DNA from 2 places in the Pelotomaculum isophthalicicum JI genome. Region 2 is predicted to be linked to the other one. Evidence: riboswitches for the same ligand, from Rfam matches in the RefSeq annotation. Region 2 holds a riboswitch; the other holds the start of a gene.
What was found. A riboswitch is a leader RNA that binds a small molecule or an ion and turns the genes downstream of it on or off. The one in region 2 is predicted to bind molybdenum cofactor.

Region 1: it holds a riboswitch for molybdenum cofactor, as region 2 does, so the genes downstream of both, L7E55_RS13880 (ABC transporter substrate-binding protein) here and L7E55_RS15920 (beta/alpha barrel domain-containing protein) in region 2, are expected to answer to the same signal.

What each region holds. Positions count from the first base shown of each region.
Region 1 is NZ_JAKOAV010000030.1:33,196-40,686, reverse strand. Features, by position in the region: gene L7E55_RS13890 (DUF3231 family protein) at 1-178, shown strand, start outside; gene L7E55_RS13885 (LSm family protein) at 256-969, opposite strand; molybdenum cofactor riboswitch at 1,104-1,220, shown strand; gene L7E55_RS13880 (ABC transporter substrate-binding protein) at 1,435-2,277, shown strand; gene hypA (hydrogenase nickel incorporation protein HypA) at 2,374-2,787, shown strand; gene L7E55_RS13870 (P-loop NTPase) at 2,757-3,515, shown strand; gene hypF (carbamoyltransferase HypF) at 3,660-5,987, shown strand; gene L7E55_RS13860 (HypC/HybG/HupF family hydrogenase formation chaperone) at 5,978-6,205, shown strand; gene hypD (hydrogenase formation protein HypD) at 6,195-7,328, shown strand; gene hypE (hydrogenase expression/formation protein HypE) at 7,333-7,491, shown strand, end outside.
Region 2 is NZ_JAKOAV010000044.1:939-8,429, reverse strand. Features, by position in the region: gene L7E55_RS15945 (MBL fold metallo-hydrolase) at 1-402, shown strand, start outside; gene scfB (thioether cross-link-forming SCIFF peptide maturase) at 424-1,785, shown strand; gene L7E55_RS15935 (gamma carbonic anhydrase family protein) at 1,862-2,389, shown strand; gene L7E55_RS15930 (DUF134 domain-containing protein) at 2,406-2,810, shown strand; gene L7E55_RS15925 (NifB/NifX family molybdenum-iron cluster-binding protein) at 2,834-3,193, shown strand; molybdenum cofactor riboswitch at 3,331-3,445, shown strand; gene L7E55_RS15920 (beta/alpha barrel domain-containing protein) at 3,464-3,814, shown strand; gene L7E55_RS17815 (hypothetical protein) at 3,994-4,092, opposite strand; gene L7E55_RS15915 (diguanylate cyclase domain-containing protein) at 4,499-6,865, opposite strand; gene L7E55_RS15910 (GGDEF domain-containing protein) at 6,943-7,398, opposite strand.

The sequences.
Region 1 (7,491 bases), on a different contig from region 2:
ATTATGCCTCATCAATGGCGGAAGTATGAGACATGACCTTGCCGCAAAATACACCCGTATTATTGCAGAAGCAGCTAGTTTTGCCGAGGACAGTTTGAATATCATGATAGAAAACGGTTGGTTTGAAGAACCGCCCCGTGCCATCGACCGGAGCGAGCTGACTGAACTGAAACACTAGGGGATTATTTTTAGCATTAAATAGCAGCTTAATATAAAAAGAGCCCGGAGGCTCTTTAATAAACAATAGAACTAAATTTAGAAATCCATAGGTGGCATATGGGTCTCCTGAGCTATTTCGGATACCATGCCTGGTGGCTTCACCGGTGCTCCCGCGTCTCCTGGAGATCCCACTAAACCAATAAACTGCTGACCCGGGCAGGCGAAGCCGCCTAGTGTGCCGCACTGTGAACCGCCGAATTGGAAGGGTCCGCATGCGAATGTGAATGGTCTGCAAGGTTGCCCGAACTGGAAGGGTCCGCATGCGAATGTGAATGGTCTGCAGCCGAATTGGAAAGGTCCGCAAGGCTGCCCGAACTGAAATGGGCCGCAGAGGAATATCGGGCATCCACCGCCAGTTGAGGGGGGACCGGGAACGTATCTACCCGGACAGGCAAATGAAAACGAACAGAGATCCGGTGGCCTGCAGATATAACTCTGACTGCAGGTGAAAGCCGGAAAGCCGGTACAGGCAATTTCTGCTTGTGGATCGCTTCCCTGTTGCCCCATGGGATCATTATAGCTATCCCGAAACTTTTGTGCCAATACCTCCATATTTTCTTCGGTCAGAGAACGTTTTACCGGTTCCCAGATAATTTGGACTCTATCAACAGGGATGGTCCCAACGCCACTATCGGTTTCAAGACGTACACATTTCTGGTCGGTTGCTATTACAGTGCCATTAAGTATTCTTCCGTTGGATAGTTCAAGAACAATTTTTTTGCCTTTATTGGCTTGAAGTCTCTCTAACAATTTTGAATTCACTCCTTTCCATGGATATTTCATCCTACAATGTATGTTTATGTTGCGATGATTTAATTTGTTAATATGTATTAACAGTTTGTAGCAGGAATCTGGCAATAATGGGCGAATTAACTTATTTGTTTTTAAAAAAATATCTCCGAGCCAGACAACCTAAGCCCAAGTATGGGTGCCTGGCCGTCAGGGCGCGTTTGGAAACGAATGCACCTCCCATTGTGGAAAGGAGAAGAGGGCTCTATTTATTTCCGCTTTGTTCCTTCAACATGGGACAAAGTTTTATTTTTTTAAAATCATGGTTTTTACGCTCGTATGTTGTGTAGAATGGTCAAGCTTTTTTTCGAATTTGAGTGAAGGGAGGGCGGAATATCGCAGTCGCGGAATAAACCTTAGCAAAATTAATAATTAAAAGGGGAGATTTGTGTGAAGACAAAAAAATTTGTTGCTCCGTTGCTGGTAATGCTTTTAATTTTTGTTTTGGGTGTATTGCAGGGATGCGGCAGCCAACCGGCACAACAACAAGCCGCGCAGGTTCAAAATAAAGATATGATTTTAGCCACCACAACCAGCACTCAGGATACCGGGCTGCTTGACACGTTAGTTCCGGTGTTCGAGCAGAAAACCGGGTATAAGGTAAAGACTATTGCTGTCGGAACCGGACAGGCTCTGACTATGGGTGAAAAAGGGGAAGCAGATGTTCTTCTGGTCCACGCGCCGAAAGATGAAGTGAAACTTGTTGACAGTGGTGTGGGTATAAACTACAAACTGGTCATGCACAACGACTTTATCATCGTCGGTCCCGCCGGCGACCCGGCAGGCATTAAAGGAAGCAATGCCGTCGATGCATTCAAAAAAATAGCCGGTACAAAGAGCATCTTTGTATCCCGCGGCGATGATTCGGGAACCAACAAGAAAGAAAAAGAAATTTGGACTAGCACCGGAATTAAGCCGGAAGGCAGCTGGTATCAGCAGAGCGGCACAGGTATGGGCGCGACTTTAAACATCGCCAATGAGAAACAGGGGTATACCTTGACTGACAGAGGAACTTACCTGGCGCAACAAAAGAATCTCAAACTGGATATACTGGCGCAGGGCGACAAGTCGCTCCTGAATATTTACCATGTAATGCAGGTCAATCCGGAGAAATTCAGCAAGGTTAATAAAGACGGCGCTAAGGCGTTTGTTGATTTTATGATTAATCCGGATACCCAAAAACTAATCGGGGAGTTTGGCAAAGATAAATACGGTGAGCCGTTGTTCTTCCCTGACGCGGGGAAAAATGAACAGGATCTGGGCAAGTAATAGTTTTTTTGGGAAAAAGGGCTGTATCCTTTACGGATACAGCCCTACAGGTTATAATATGATTTAACGTAAACGCAATTACAAGGGTGTGTTAAAGTGCATGAATGGGCGCTGGCGGAATCAATAGTATTTACTGTTAATGAAGAGGCTGATAAAGAAAGGCTTAAAGATATAACCATGGTCAAAGTCAAAGTGGGTGAATTGCAGCAGATAGATCTGGATATATTTAAGTTTGCCCTGGAAAATGTCCTGCCATTGTCCAGCATACCGCTGGATATGAACAGGATAGATATTGAAATAGATGAGAGTACTTTAAAATGCAAAGTTTGCCGGAATGAGTGGAATTTTCGGGAGGCCGCCGGCAAGTTGCCGGAAGAGGAATCGGAGGCAATCCACTTTATCCCGGAAGTTGCGCATATTTATATAAGGTGCCCCCGCTGCGGCAGTCCTGATTTTGAAATTGCCAAGGGGCGCGGGGTTTGGATAGATTATATCAAAGGGGAGAGGTAATGGACCCCAGGCTAAACATCATCGATAAAAGGTTTGAAAATGTCCAAAGAATAATTGCCGTATCAGGAGGCAAGGGGGGTATCGGCAAGAGCTTGACTGCTTCCACCCTGGCGTTGATCTTAACAAAACAGGGTTTTCGGACCGGCCTGCTGGATTTGGATTTCTGCGGGCCTTCCGACCATGTGATCCTGGGCATTGAAGGAGTTTTTCCGGAAGAGGACAAAGGAATTATCCCGCCGGAAGTTCTAGGCGTCAGGTTTATGTCGATCACTTATTTTGCCGGCTATAATCCTGTCCCATTGCGGGGTGGCGAGGTTTCCAACGCGATTATTGAAATGCTCGCGATAACCAGGTGGAATGAATTGGATTTTTTAATAATCGACATGCCGCCCGGTACTGGTGATCCGGCCCTGGACATTATTCGTTTGATTAAAAGAGTAGAGTTTCTTGTTGTCACCACCCAGTCGCGGGTAGCCTTGGCAGTGGCGAAAAAAGAGCTGCAGGTATTAAAAGAGCTTGGGGTCCCTGTCGCCGGTGTGCTTGAAAACATGCGGCGAAAAGAACACTCTACCGTAAAGGAAGAGTTGAGTAGCTGCAAGGTTCCCTTTCTCGGCTCAATATTGTTTGATGATAACCTCGAAGATGCTCTTGGAGACCCGCGTGAATTGCTAAAAACGGATTTTGCCGCTAAGTTGGAAAGAATAGTGAAAGCTGACTTGATCCAATAAATATTGAACCGAGCTGAACATCATTAATAATCCTAAAAGTATAAGTTTGCTCAATATGGCATGGCGCTTACTTTACTAGCGCAACATACTATCTTATTGTTTGGGAAATTATGCTTTTCGGGTAGATTTGGAGGATTGGCGGCAGTGACACGACAGGTTCAACCGGGTGGCAAGACCGTTTCACGCTACCGTATCGTGATCAAAGGCGTTGTGCAAGGGGTGGGTTTCCGCCCCTTTGTTTATAACCTCGCGCAAGTCTGGGGGGTCAAAGGCAGCGTGTTAAATTCCAGCCGGGGAGTGGTGATCGAGGCGGAGGCTGAAGAAAACAACGTCGCCGGTTTCTTAAGTGAATTAAAAAACAACCCGCCTCAACTTTCCAGAATCAGCGACTACCAGTTAAGCAAGATGCCGCCGGCCGGCTATACTTCTTTTGTTATTTTAGCCAGCGACCCGGGTGATGAAAAAGAAGCGCTAGTACCTCCGGATGTGGCCATATGCGCGGATTGCGCCAAAGAGATTATTGACAGGAAAGACCGGCATTATCAGTATCCATTTACCAACTGTACAAATTGCGGCCCGCGCTTTACTATTATTAATGAGATCCCCTATGACCGGCCGAAAACTTCCATGGCTTCTTTCTGTATGTGCGACCAGTGCGCCCGGGAGTATCATGACCCGGCGGACCGAAGGTTTCACGCGCAGCCGACAGCCTGCCCGGTTTGCGGGCCGCATGTGGAAGTGCTTGACAGTGCCGGGAGAAATGTGGCCGGGAAGGAAAACTGGCTGGAAACCTGCTGGAACATCTTGCAAGATGGAAAAATTCTTGCTTTAAAGGGACTCGGCGGCTATCACCTGACCTGTGACGCGAAGAACAAAGAGGCTGTGAAGGCTTTGCGCCGGCGCAAAGGGAGGGACGCCAAGCCTTTTGCCGTGATGTGCCGGGACCTGGAGACCGTTCAAAAGTACTGCGTGGCCGGGGAAAAGGAGAAAGAATTATTAATTTCCCCCCTGGCGCCGATCATCATATTAAGAAAACACTTGCAGACAAGGCTGAATGAGGGCTTGCCGGAAGAACTCGCGCCCGGTTTAAAAACCTTGGGAGTAATGTTGCCGTACACGCCTTTGCACCTGCTCTTGTTTAGCGGGCCTTTAGATATGCTGGTAATGACCAGCGGGAATTACAGCAACCTGCCCCTGGTTAAAGATAACAGCCGGGCGGCGGGCGAACTTGGCGGCATCGCTGATTACTTCCTCCAGCACAACAGGGAAATAGTCAACCGCTGCGATGATTCCCTGATCCAGGTTGTTGACGGGGAACCCCATATCTACCGCCGCTCCCGGGGCTATGTCCCGCATCCTGTGCTGGTGCCCCGCGGGGAGGATGAGCCGGTCATTCTGGGGATCGGCGGGGAGATGAAGAACAACTTTTGCCTGCTCAAGAAAAATCAGGCCTTTATGAGCCAGTATATTGGGGAGATTGACAGTCTGGAAGGAGAGGAAAATCTTTTAACCAGCTTTTTCAATTTGCGAAAGTTAACTGACGCGATCCCCGAAGTTGTGGCGTATGACGCTCATCCGGGCTACGCTTCCGCCAGGGTGGCCCGCCAAATTCCGGCGCGGGCTTATTTTGAGGTGCAGCACCACCATGCCCATCTGGCCAGTTGCCTGGCTGAAAACGGCCTGGGTAACGAAGAAGTGATCGGGGCGATTCTTGACGGTACCGGCTACGGTACGGACGGCAACCTGTGGGGGTTTGAGATTCTAACCGGGAACTATGATGATTTTCAACGCCGGTTTCACTTGGCCTATGTCCCCCTGCCCGGCGGCGAAGCGGCCATCCGCCAGCCTTGGCGCACGGCGGTGGCTTACCTGCTGGCTTTTCTGGGCGAAGAAGGGAAAAGATCCGCCGGTTTAATTTTTCCGGAGAAGAATCTTGATGTTATTGAAAGAATGGTGGCCGGCGGGTTTAATTCACCGCTATCCTCGGGTTGCGGCCGGCTTTTTGACGCCGTATCCGCCCTTTTGGGCATATGCCGGGAAAACACCTATGAGGGACAGGCGGCCGTGGAGTTGGGGGAAGCCATTCAGGAAACAGCGGGTAATGATGATATGCAAACTTACCCTTACGAAACAAGAGAAGGAATAATTTGGCCGGGTCAGATGCTGGCGGCGATAATAGATGATAAAATGGCCGGAGTGCCGGTGCAGTCGATATCCGCCAGGTTTCACCGGACCCTGGTGAGTATGGTCGGTGAGGCGGTTGAGCGGGTATCCGGCGCTACCGGCATAAAAAAGGTAGCTTTGAGCGGCGGAACGTGGCAAAATCAGTATCTGTTCCGGACCGCGAAACAATATTTCAGCGCTCGCGGGTTTGAAGTGTTGTATCACCGGCAGGTGCCGGCCAATGACGGCGGAATAGCCTTAGGGCAAGCCATGATTGCGCACTGGAGGTGGCGGAAAAGATGTGTTTAGGCATACCGGGCAAAGTGGTGGAAGTAAATCAGGCGGAGAGTTGGGCGGTGGTGGAGAGCTTTGGCGTGCGTAAGAAAGTGGGTATCGCTTTAATTGACGAGGACCTCGTTCCGGGGGATTATCTGATGGTGCACGCGGGCTACGCGATTGGGAAAATCGACATGGAGGATGCTCGAGTCTCCCTGGAGCTATGGGAGGAGATATTGCATGCTCAATAAACTGCGCGACCCGGAGCTGGGCAAAAGAATTCTGTCCAAGCTGGTTCCCCTGGCCCGGGAAGCCGCCCGCCTGTTGGGACGGCCGGCTATATTTATGGAGGTTTGCGGCACGCATACCATGGCGATTGCCAGGAGCGGTTTGAGAAGCTTGCTGGCCGGCAGCCTGGAACTGAGAAGCGGGCCGGGCTGTCCGGTTTGTGTCACTGATCAGGGAGACATAGACAAAGTTATCGCCCTTGCCGCCGCCAGACATGACCTGGTTATCGGCACTTTCGGGGACATGCTGCGGGTGCCGGGGACAAACTCCTCACTTGAACAGGAGCGGGCTCGCGGCGCGCGGGTGGAAATATTTTATTCGCCGGCGGAGGCGGTGACCTTTGCCGCCGGACATCCCCGGGATGAAGTGGTTTTCCTGGGGGTCGGCTTCGAAACTACCGCGCCCGCCGTCGCGTTAAGCGTTGCCGCGGCTAGAAGCCGGGATCTGAAAAACTACTCGGTCTTATCGTTTCACAAAACGGTTCCCACTGTTCTGGAAATTTTGCTGAGTGATCCGGAATTAAAAATTGACGGGTTGATTCTGCCGGGGCATGTTTGTACGGTAACGGGGAGAAAGGCCTTCGATTTTGTCTCAACCAAGTTTAATGTGCCGGCTGTTGTTGCCGGATTTGAGCCGGTCGACCTGATGGAGGCGGCTTATTTGTTGCTGAAGCAGATCGTGAGCGGCCGGGCTGAAACTGTCAACGGCTACCCGCGCTTGGTCCGGGAAGAAGGGAATAATAAAGCGAAAGAAATCATGAAAGAATATTTTAAGCCGGTAGATGTTCAGTGGCGCGGTTTCGGCATGGTTCCGCAAAGCGGTCTGGCGCTGCAAGAAAGGTTTTCTTTATATGACGCGGCCGTAAAGTTCCCGGTTGAAGTTTCAGAATCCCCGCCGCCCAGGGGCTGTGCCTGCGGCGATGTCCTGAAGGGGAAAATAGTCTCGTCCGACTGCCCGTTATTCGCCAGGAAATGCACTCCTTTACAGCCGGTGGGTCCTTGCATGGTTTCCACAGAAGGAGCGTGCGCCGCTTATTATCAATACGAGTGGTCCAAGACGGGGTCTAGAGGAAATATAGGGGGGTGAGGAAATGGCTGAAGAAAAAGACAAGGACATCGTTTTGCTGTCCCACGGAGACGGGGGACTGCTTACCCATCAACTCTTGCAGGATTTTTTCTTACGGTATTTCAAAAATGACTTGCTCGACAGTTTAACTGACGCGGCTGTTTTTTCCTCGGAGCCGGGACGG
Region 2 (7,491 bases):
GGTGTTACCTTTGAGGATGTTCCCCATTACTTTTTTGTCCGCAATGAGAATGACGAGATATCACATGATATGTTTATTGACGAGCAAATCCTTGTTTTGAAAGGGAACAAAGGGATTTATATTTTTGTGGGATGTAGCCACGTAGGAGTAGTAAACTGTCTCAGATATGCGCAAAAGTTGTACCCAGGCGAAAAGATCGCCGGTTTAATTGGTGGAATGCACCTGGAGGGTGTTCCAGATATCAGAATTGAATTAACCATCCGAAGTTTTTTGAATTATGGGGTTGAAACTGTTATTCCGCTGCATTGTACCGGAATGATAGCTATCTGTGAAATTAAGCGTTTTCTTAAAGAACGTTGCCATATCCTATCCGTAGGAGATGAAATTGTTCTTGAAAGATGATTGAATTTGGAGATGCTGTTGATGGTTCATGTTTACTCCATGGGTGGAATTAACATTGCTATAGATGGTAACTGTGGAAGTATCCATGTTTTAGACAGAGTGGCGTATGAATTGCTGGCGCAATTCAAGAACCCGTTTACATGTGAACAAGCAGTACAAAAGTTACAGGGGAAATACCCTGCAGAAAGCATTAGAGAAGCATGGGAGGAGATTAACTCACTTGTAGAAAAAGGCATTCTATTCTCCCCTGAAATTGAGCAGGCCGCTGTTCAAAACAATATGAACATTGATAAAGGCTTAAAAGCCTTGTGCCTTCATGTAGCCCATGACTGCAACCTCATGTGCGAATATTGTTTTGCTTCCAAGGGAAGTTACAAGGTGGCAAAAAAATTAATGCCGCTGGAGATAGCCTTTAATGCAGTGGATTTCCTCGTTAGCAACTCCGGAAAAAGAAAAAATGTAGAGATAGATTTTTTCGGCGGCGAGCCGATGCTTAATTTCACTGTTGTTAAAAAAACAGTGGAATATGGGAGAGAAGTCGGAAAACTTGCAGATAAGAATATAAACTTTACTATTACTACAAATGGCACGCTTCTTGACGACGATAAAATAAACTATATCAATGCAAATATGGATAATGTAGTTATTAGCCTTGATGGTCGGAAAGAAGTTCATGATGCGATAAGGTATGATGCCGCAGGCAAGGGTACATATGATAGAATACTTGCTGATGCTTTGAATTTAGTTCGTTCAAGAAATAACAAAAGCTACTTTATCCGAGGCACATTTACTTCCAAAAATACGGATTTTTCAAAGGATGTGCTGCATCTTGCCGATCTTGGATTTGGAGAGATATCGATGGAACCTGTTGTGGGTAAAGGGGAGGATTTTCACATCCGCAGAGAGCATATTCAGGAAATTCTTAATGAATATGAACAGCTTGCCTATGCGTATATAAAAAATATAAAGGAGGGAGGAAAGCCATTTAGGTTTTATCACTTTAACGTAGATATCTATAAAGGTCCTTGTTTGTATAAAAGAATTGCAGCTTGCGGTGCAGGCACTGAATACCTCGCCGTTACACCAGAGGGGGACTTTTATCCTTGCCACCAGTTTGTTGGGAAGCATGAATTCATAATAGGCAACCTTGATACAGGTATAAAGAACGATGCGCTATGTGAAAGATTTAGAAAGACTAGCATATTAACTAAAGAAGAATGCCGTGATTGCTGGGCAAAACTTTACTGTTCAGGTGGTTGCCATGCAAATTCTTATTATGCAAGCGGAGATATTATGAAGCCAGAGGAATTGTTTTGTGCAATGCAAAAAAAACGTTTAGAATGTGCCATTATGATTGAAGCATATCAACAATTAGATGAATAAAAAACGAAATTTGTTAGCTTTACTATCTTTGAAGTTGTTCTATATAAAGTATTTCATAATTACTTGGAGGGTGTATATGTCACTGTATCGGTTTTCAGGTAGAACACCAATAGTTGGCGCGGGAAGTTACGTGAGTGAATTGGCTATGGTCATTGGCGACGTTAGAATTAGTGAGAACTGCTATGTAGGCCACGGTACTGTTATTAGAGGTGATTACGGGACTATTGAAATTGGTCCTGGCACCGCTGTAGAGGAGGGCACAGTGATTCATGCTCCCCCTGGTGGTACTTGCCGGATCGGTAAAAGTGTCACCTTGGGGCACGGAGCGATAATTCATGCCGACGAAATTGGAGACTATGCGTTAATCGGTATGGGCTCAATTTTAAGTCTAAATGCCATAGTAGGTTCCTGGGCCATCGTTGCCGAAGGATGTGTAGTGAAGAATAAACAAAGCATACCAGAAAAAGTCGTTGTGGCTGGCAACCCGGCCCGTATAATAAGAAATACTGAACCCAGAGATGTGGAATTTTGGACATGGGTTAAGCAGCTTTATGTTGATCTGGCTCATCAGTATTTACGAGAAGGTATGGAAAAAATAGATTGACCTGCGGGGTGTAATAATGCCACGACCACCAAAATGCAGAAGAGTTGAACAATTACCACAGGTTACTTATTTTAAACCTTCCGGAATACCAATGACTGAACTTGTTGAAATACATCTAACGATTGAAGAATTAGAAGCAATACGGCTTAGAGATTTAAAAGAATTAGAATATGAAGAATGTGCACAAAAGATGGCTGTTTCAAGGCCGACGTTTTACAGAATAATTACTACTGCCAGGAAAAAAATTGCCGAAGCGCTGGTTAATGGTTCTGCACTAAGGGTAACCGGCGGGAATTTCAGCCTTGCCAAATACGAGCTAATCTGTAAAAATTGTGGTCACCATTGGCAAGATATCATTTGTTGCCGTCGCACAAGATGTCCAGTATGTAATGCAAATGATTGGTACAAAATCAATTTCTAAAATAAAATGAAGGGGTTGAAGAAATGAAAATAGCGATGCCGTATAACCGGGGTAGAATAAACGAGCACTTTGGCATCAGTCAAGAATTTGTTATTTTTAATGTTGAGGAAGGTAAAATTGGCGAAAAGAAAATAATTTCAAGTAGTGATCTCCAGCATAATCATGGTGGATTGGCAAACTTATTTATAAGGGAAGGAGTAGGAGTAATAATTGCTGGTGGTATGGGACCCCCTATGGCCGATGCGCTGAGGTCAGTGGGGTTGGAAGTTATTACAGGTGCTTCAGGAGATGCTGAAAAAGTTACTTCTGATTATTTAAGTGGACAACTGGTCACCAGTTCTATAGGTTGTAATCACGGCTGTAGCGAGCATGATCATTTATAATTAATAATTCAAATACGCAGGATTCTTGCTCTAACGGCATTTTTACTGTAAATGCTAATCTAGAAAGCTTACCGGTTTTTATGTATATATTTATAACAGTAGGAATTATTAGTTCTTAGAGAGATAACCCAACTGAATAAATATTTGCTCACCGAGCCTACTACCTAAGTCTTGTGATATGGTTGTCGGCTAATGGGTACATAAGGAAACTTTTGTACCTCCCTTTTGGAAAGGAGGGCATTGATGTTCAATTAATGATATAGCTATCCTTTGCCAAGGTTAGCTTTTTATTTTTCTCGTTGTCCAGTAAAAAGATTAAGAGGTAAGTACTATACCTGTGAAAAAAAATTTCTCGTGGAAGTTGAGACAATTGATGATGCTTTATTACTATGCCAGACAGGAGTAGATGGCCTGCAATTTGATAAAATATCGCCTGTTGAATTAAAAAAAGCAGTTGAGCTAATCAGAGCAAAAAATAATAGAATCACTATCCTGGCAGCGGGTGGCATAAATGAAAATAATGCAGAACTATATGCCCAGACAGGTGTAGATGGCTTAGTTGCATCGTCAATATATTTTGGTAAGCCTGTCGATATGGGAACAAATATCGTTCAGCGATAACCTTGCTGTGCCAGCTATAGACTAACAAAGTAAAAATCAAAGTCAATAGTAATAATCCCCATGGGAATTATTAAGTACTACTATTACATAATTTCAAGTTTTAGTACCTGCAAGGCCAGTTATTTCGTGATAAAAGTACATCTCTGCTTAATTTTGGTTTAAAAAATCGAAACCAGGAATCAAGCGAACCTTGGTTTTAACAGAAGTATACCCGGGTAAAACAGCGCCGCAGACAAAACGATGGTTACTCCGGTGGCTGTCGAGCAATAATACGACATGAGCAGTCCCGTTATCTCGGAAGTGAAGGTTATTAGTAAAGAGATCACATGGCACTGCCGTCATGCTGCAGGATATATTGAGCGCGGCTGCGGTCGGTAAAATCAAGAGTGAGTTTATGATTGGGATGCCAACCTATTGAATGGAAATCATTGGAAAACCTTCACCTCAAATATTATTTAGTTGTCATCTTTTGTACAAAGCTGGTCGTGAGCCTCCAGATCGAGTCCGATGGATTCCCACATCGGACGGTAGTCAGTTGCCATAATACACATCTCCTTATGAATATTTATTTCATAAGGATTATAAATAACATTAGCTTATTAGACAAATAAATAATTTTTATATTTAGGGGCGATAGTATTTAAATTATTTATTTAATAATAGTAGATGCTTTGTCGAAAATTGTTAAAAGGATCTGATATCCTCTAAGACTCGAATGAATTTAGGTGTTAAAACCGGATCGAATTGAGAACCCGCGCATCTCTCAAGTTCCTTAACTGCCGCTTCATGGGTGATAGCTTTCCGGTAAGGACGATCACTGGTCATGGCGTCGTAGGCGTCAGCTATGGCTAAAACGCGGCACTCCAGCGGAATTTCTTGCTCTTTAAGCCCAAGAGGATATCCTTTTCCATTCCACCATTCGTGGTGCTTCAGGATCCAATCGGCGATTGGGGTTAAATCGGGAGCAGCCAGGGCGATCCGGTGACCTATCGAACAATGCAGCTCAATTTCAGAGCGTTCCTCAGGGGTCAAAGGTCCCGGCTTAAAAAGAATTCTGTCGGAAACACCTACTTTACCTATGTCGTGGAACTGTGCAAGCAGGCGGAGGTCGGCTATTTTATACTCGGGGATACCGATTGCCGCGGCCATGCTGGCAACAAGGCTGCGCAGGCGTTCAGCGTGGCCTTCAGTTATAAAGTCCCTGGCTGCGAGCGCCTTCGTAAGGGCTTGTACAATGGCATTCCGGGCACTTTCCTTGTGATGGAGTTTTTCCCGGTACATGCTATTATCGGCTTCCTTAAACAGTTCAGCCATGCTGACGCTGGGATCATCCTTCACGGCGAACCCAATCGACAAGCTGAGAATGTTTTTTGTATTTGCCGCGTTATATTTCGCCAGCGCATTGCGAATGTTGCAGCATGCCTTTTCTGCTATGTTCCTGTTACTATTAGGAAGTATTAACGCGAATTCGTCGCCACCGATCCGCGCCACTATGTCACTCTTCCTAAAACATTTTTTAATGATGCCGGAAGCTGAAACAAGTAATTCATCTCCAGCGTGATGTCCGAGAGTATCGTTAACCAGTTTGAGGCCATCTACATCGCACATGATTATACTGATAGGCATGTGCCGCTCGTTCCCTAGGCGTCGCATTTCTTCCTCAAAAAAAGCCCGGTTGTACAAACCTGTAAGTGTGTCATGGAAACTTAGATATTTCAGTTGCTTTTCAATGCGTTTCTGTTCTGTGATGTCTAATAGGGAAACTACGTATTTACTTGTTCCCGGCAGCCGGGTAATATTTATGATAACGTTTTTTGTATTACCCATTTTATCAACTAAATGTGATTCGAGGTTTAGTGGAAGATTGTCAACAAGAGGAAAGTGCTTTTTTATCCCTCTGGAGTAGTCTCTTAAGAATTCATTCAAACTTTTTTTACCTTGGATTTCTTCTTTGCCAAATCCAGTATATCGTTCAAATTCACTATTAACGAGGGATATTGTATTATCTTCTTCTAATATGACTATCGCTGTTCCTGTATTTTCAAAAATGGTTCTGTATTTGTTTTCTGATTCGCGAAGGGCTTCGTCGACGAGCTTTCGTTCATATGCGTTACCGATAATTTCTGAAGATACGCGCAGCAACGCAAGGTCATCATCACTCCATGAACCGGTTCCAGTAACGTTATCAAATCCTATGAATCCGGATAGTTTTCCATTGACATACAGAGGGAGCGAGATTAACGATTTTATATCCTGTTTTTCCAGCAGGTCTCTTTCAGCCTGTGCTTCCCGCGGCAATTTGGAAACGTCTGTTATATGAATGACTTCACCCTTGTGCAACTTTTCCATCCACCAGGGTAACGTTATGTTCGGAACATTTTGAAGCGTGTCTTTCTGCGGAAGCACCCCGTCATTACACCATTCGTGAGTATTACTCATTGTTGTTTCATCCTGGCTCATGTAAAACAAGTAGGCACGTCCTGCTCCGCTGATTATCCCTATATCCGCGAGAGAATCATTAATAGCTTCGTCTATGTTGGAGACACCTACAAAACGGGAAGAAATCCTTTTAACGATATCCATAAATTCCAGCCTGCGCCGGATAGCTTCTTCCACTTTCTTGTGGTTCGTAATGTCTACGGCAAACTCAAACCTCACATCGCGTCCGTCCGGCCACCTGATAGCTATGTCTTCTATCATATAGTTTCTTCCGTGCAGCGGATTATAATGCTCCCATTTATATGGCTTGCCTTTGTCTTTCAATATTACATTGTTAGTGCAAAATTCACACGGTGATTCCCTACCTTGAAATTCCTTATAACAAATACTTCCGACAAGCTCTTTTTTATGCAGTTCCCTAAGAGTTTTATTAACAAAGAGTATTTCATATGTCGTTGGGTCGGAAACATACATTATCTCGTTTATGTTATCGCAGATTGCTAGTAGCTGTAGCTTCTCGGCTCGCAACTTTTTCTCTAAATCTGTAGCCCCCAAGCATGGCCTCACCAACTCATCTGCCAATTGTTCTCCGGTTTTATATTCATCTTTCATTTATTTAATCCTCCAGGTTTAGATAGGAACTCGACCGTCATGGCACCAATATAAATTTGATGCTTTAGACACGTAGTTTAACTACTGATACGATTTCTTCCGTTTTCTTTTGCCCGGTAAAGCGCGTTATCCGCTGACTTGAGCACAGCTTCGGCCGTTTTGTTTCTTTCGGTTTTCTCTGATACGCCAATACTGACAGTCAGAAACAGCCGCTTTGAGGAATTACTCGGCGTTATATTCTTGGGCTTCTTTTTTGGCCTATTCTGTCCACGGAGGATAAACCCCCGCTTGGAGATTTTGTTTCTTAGCTTTTCTAAGTGCGGTACCGCGTCGTCAACTCCTTTGCCAGGAAAAATAATGGTGAATTCTTCACCCCCGTAACGATAGATTTTCCCTCCGCCGGTTACATTTTTCATCATCGTGGCAACAAACCTTAACGCGTTGTCACCTACATCATGTCCGTAAGTATCATTAAATTTTTTAAAAAAATCGATGTCCAGCATGGCGATAGCATACGGCAATAAAAGAGGCAACTATAACACCGGTAAAGGAGCATTCATAAGATGATATATTTTTACTTTGTCTTATAATCAGGATTAATATGGCGGCGAGGAAAAATAAAGTTG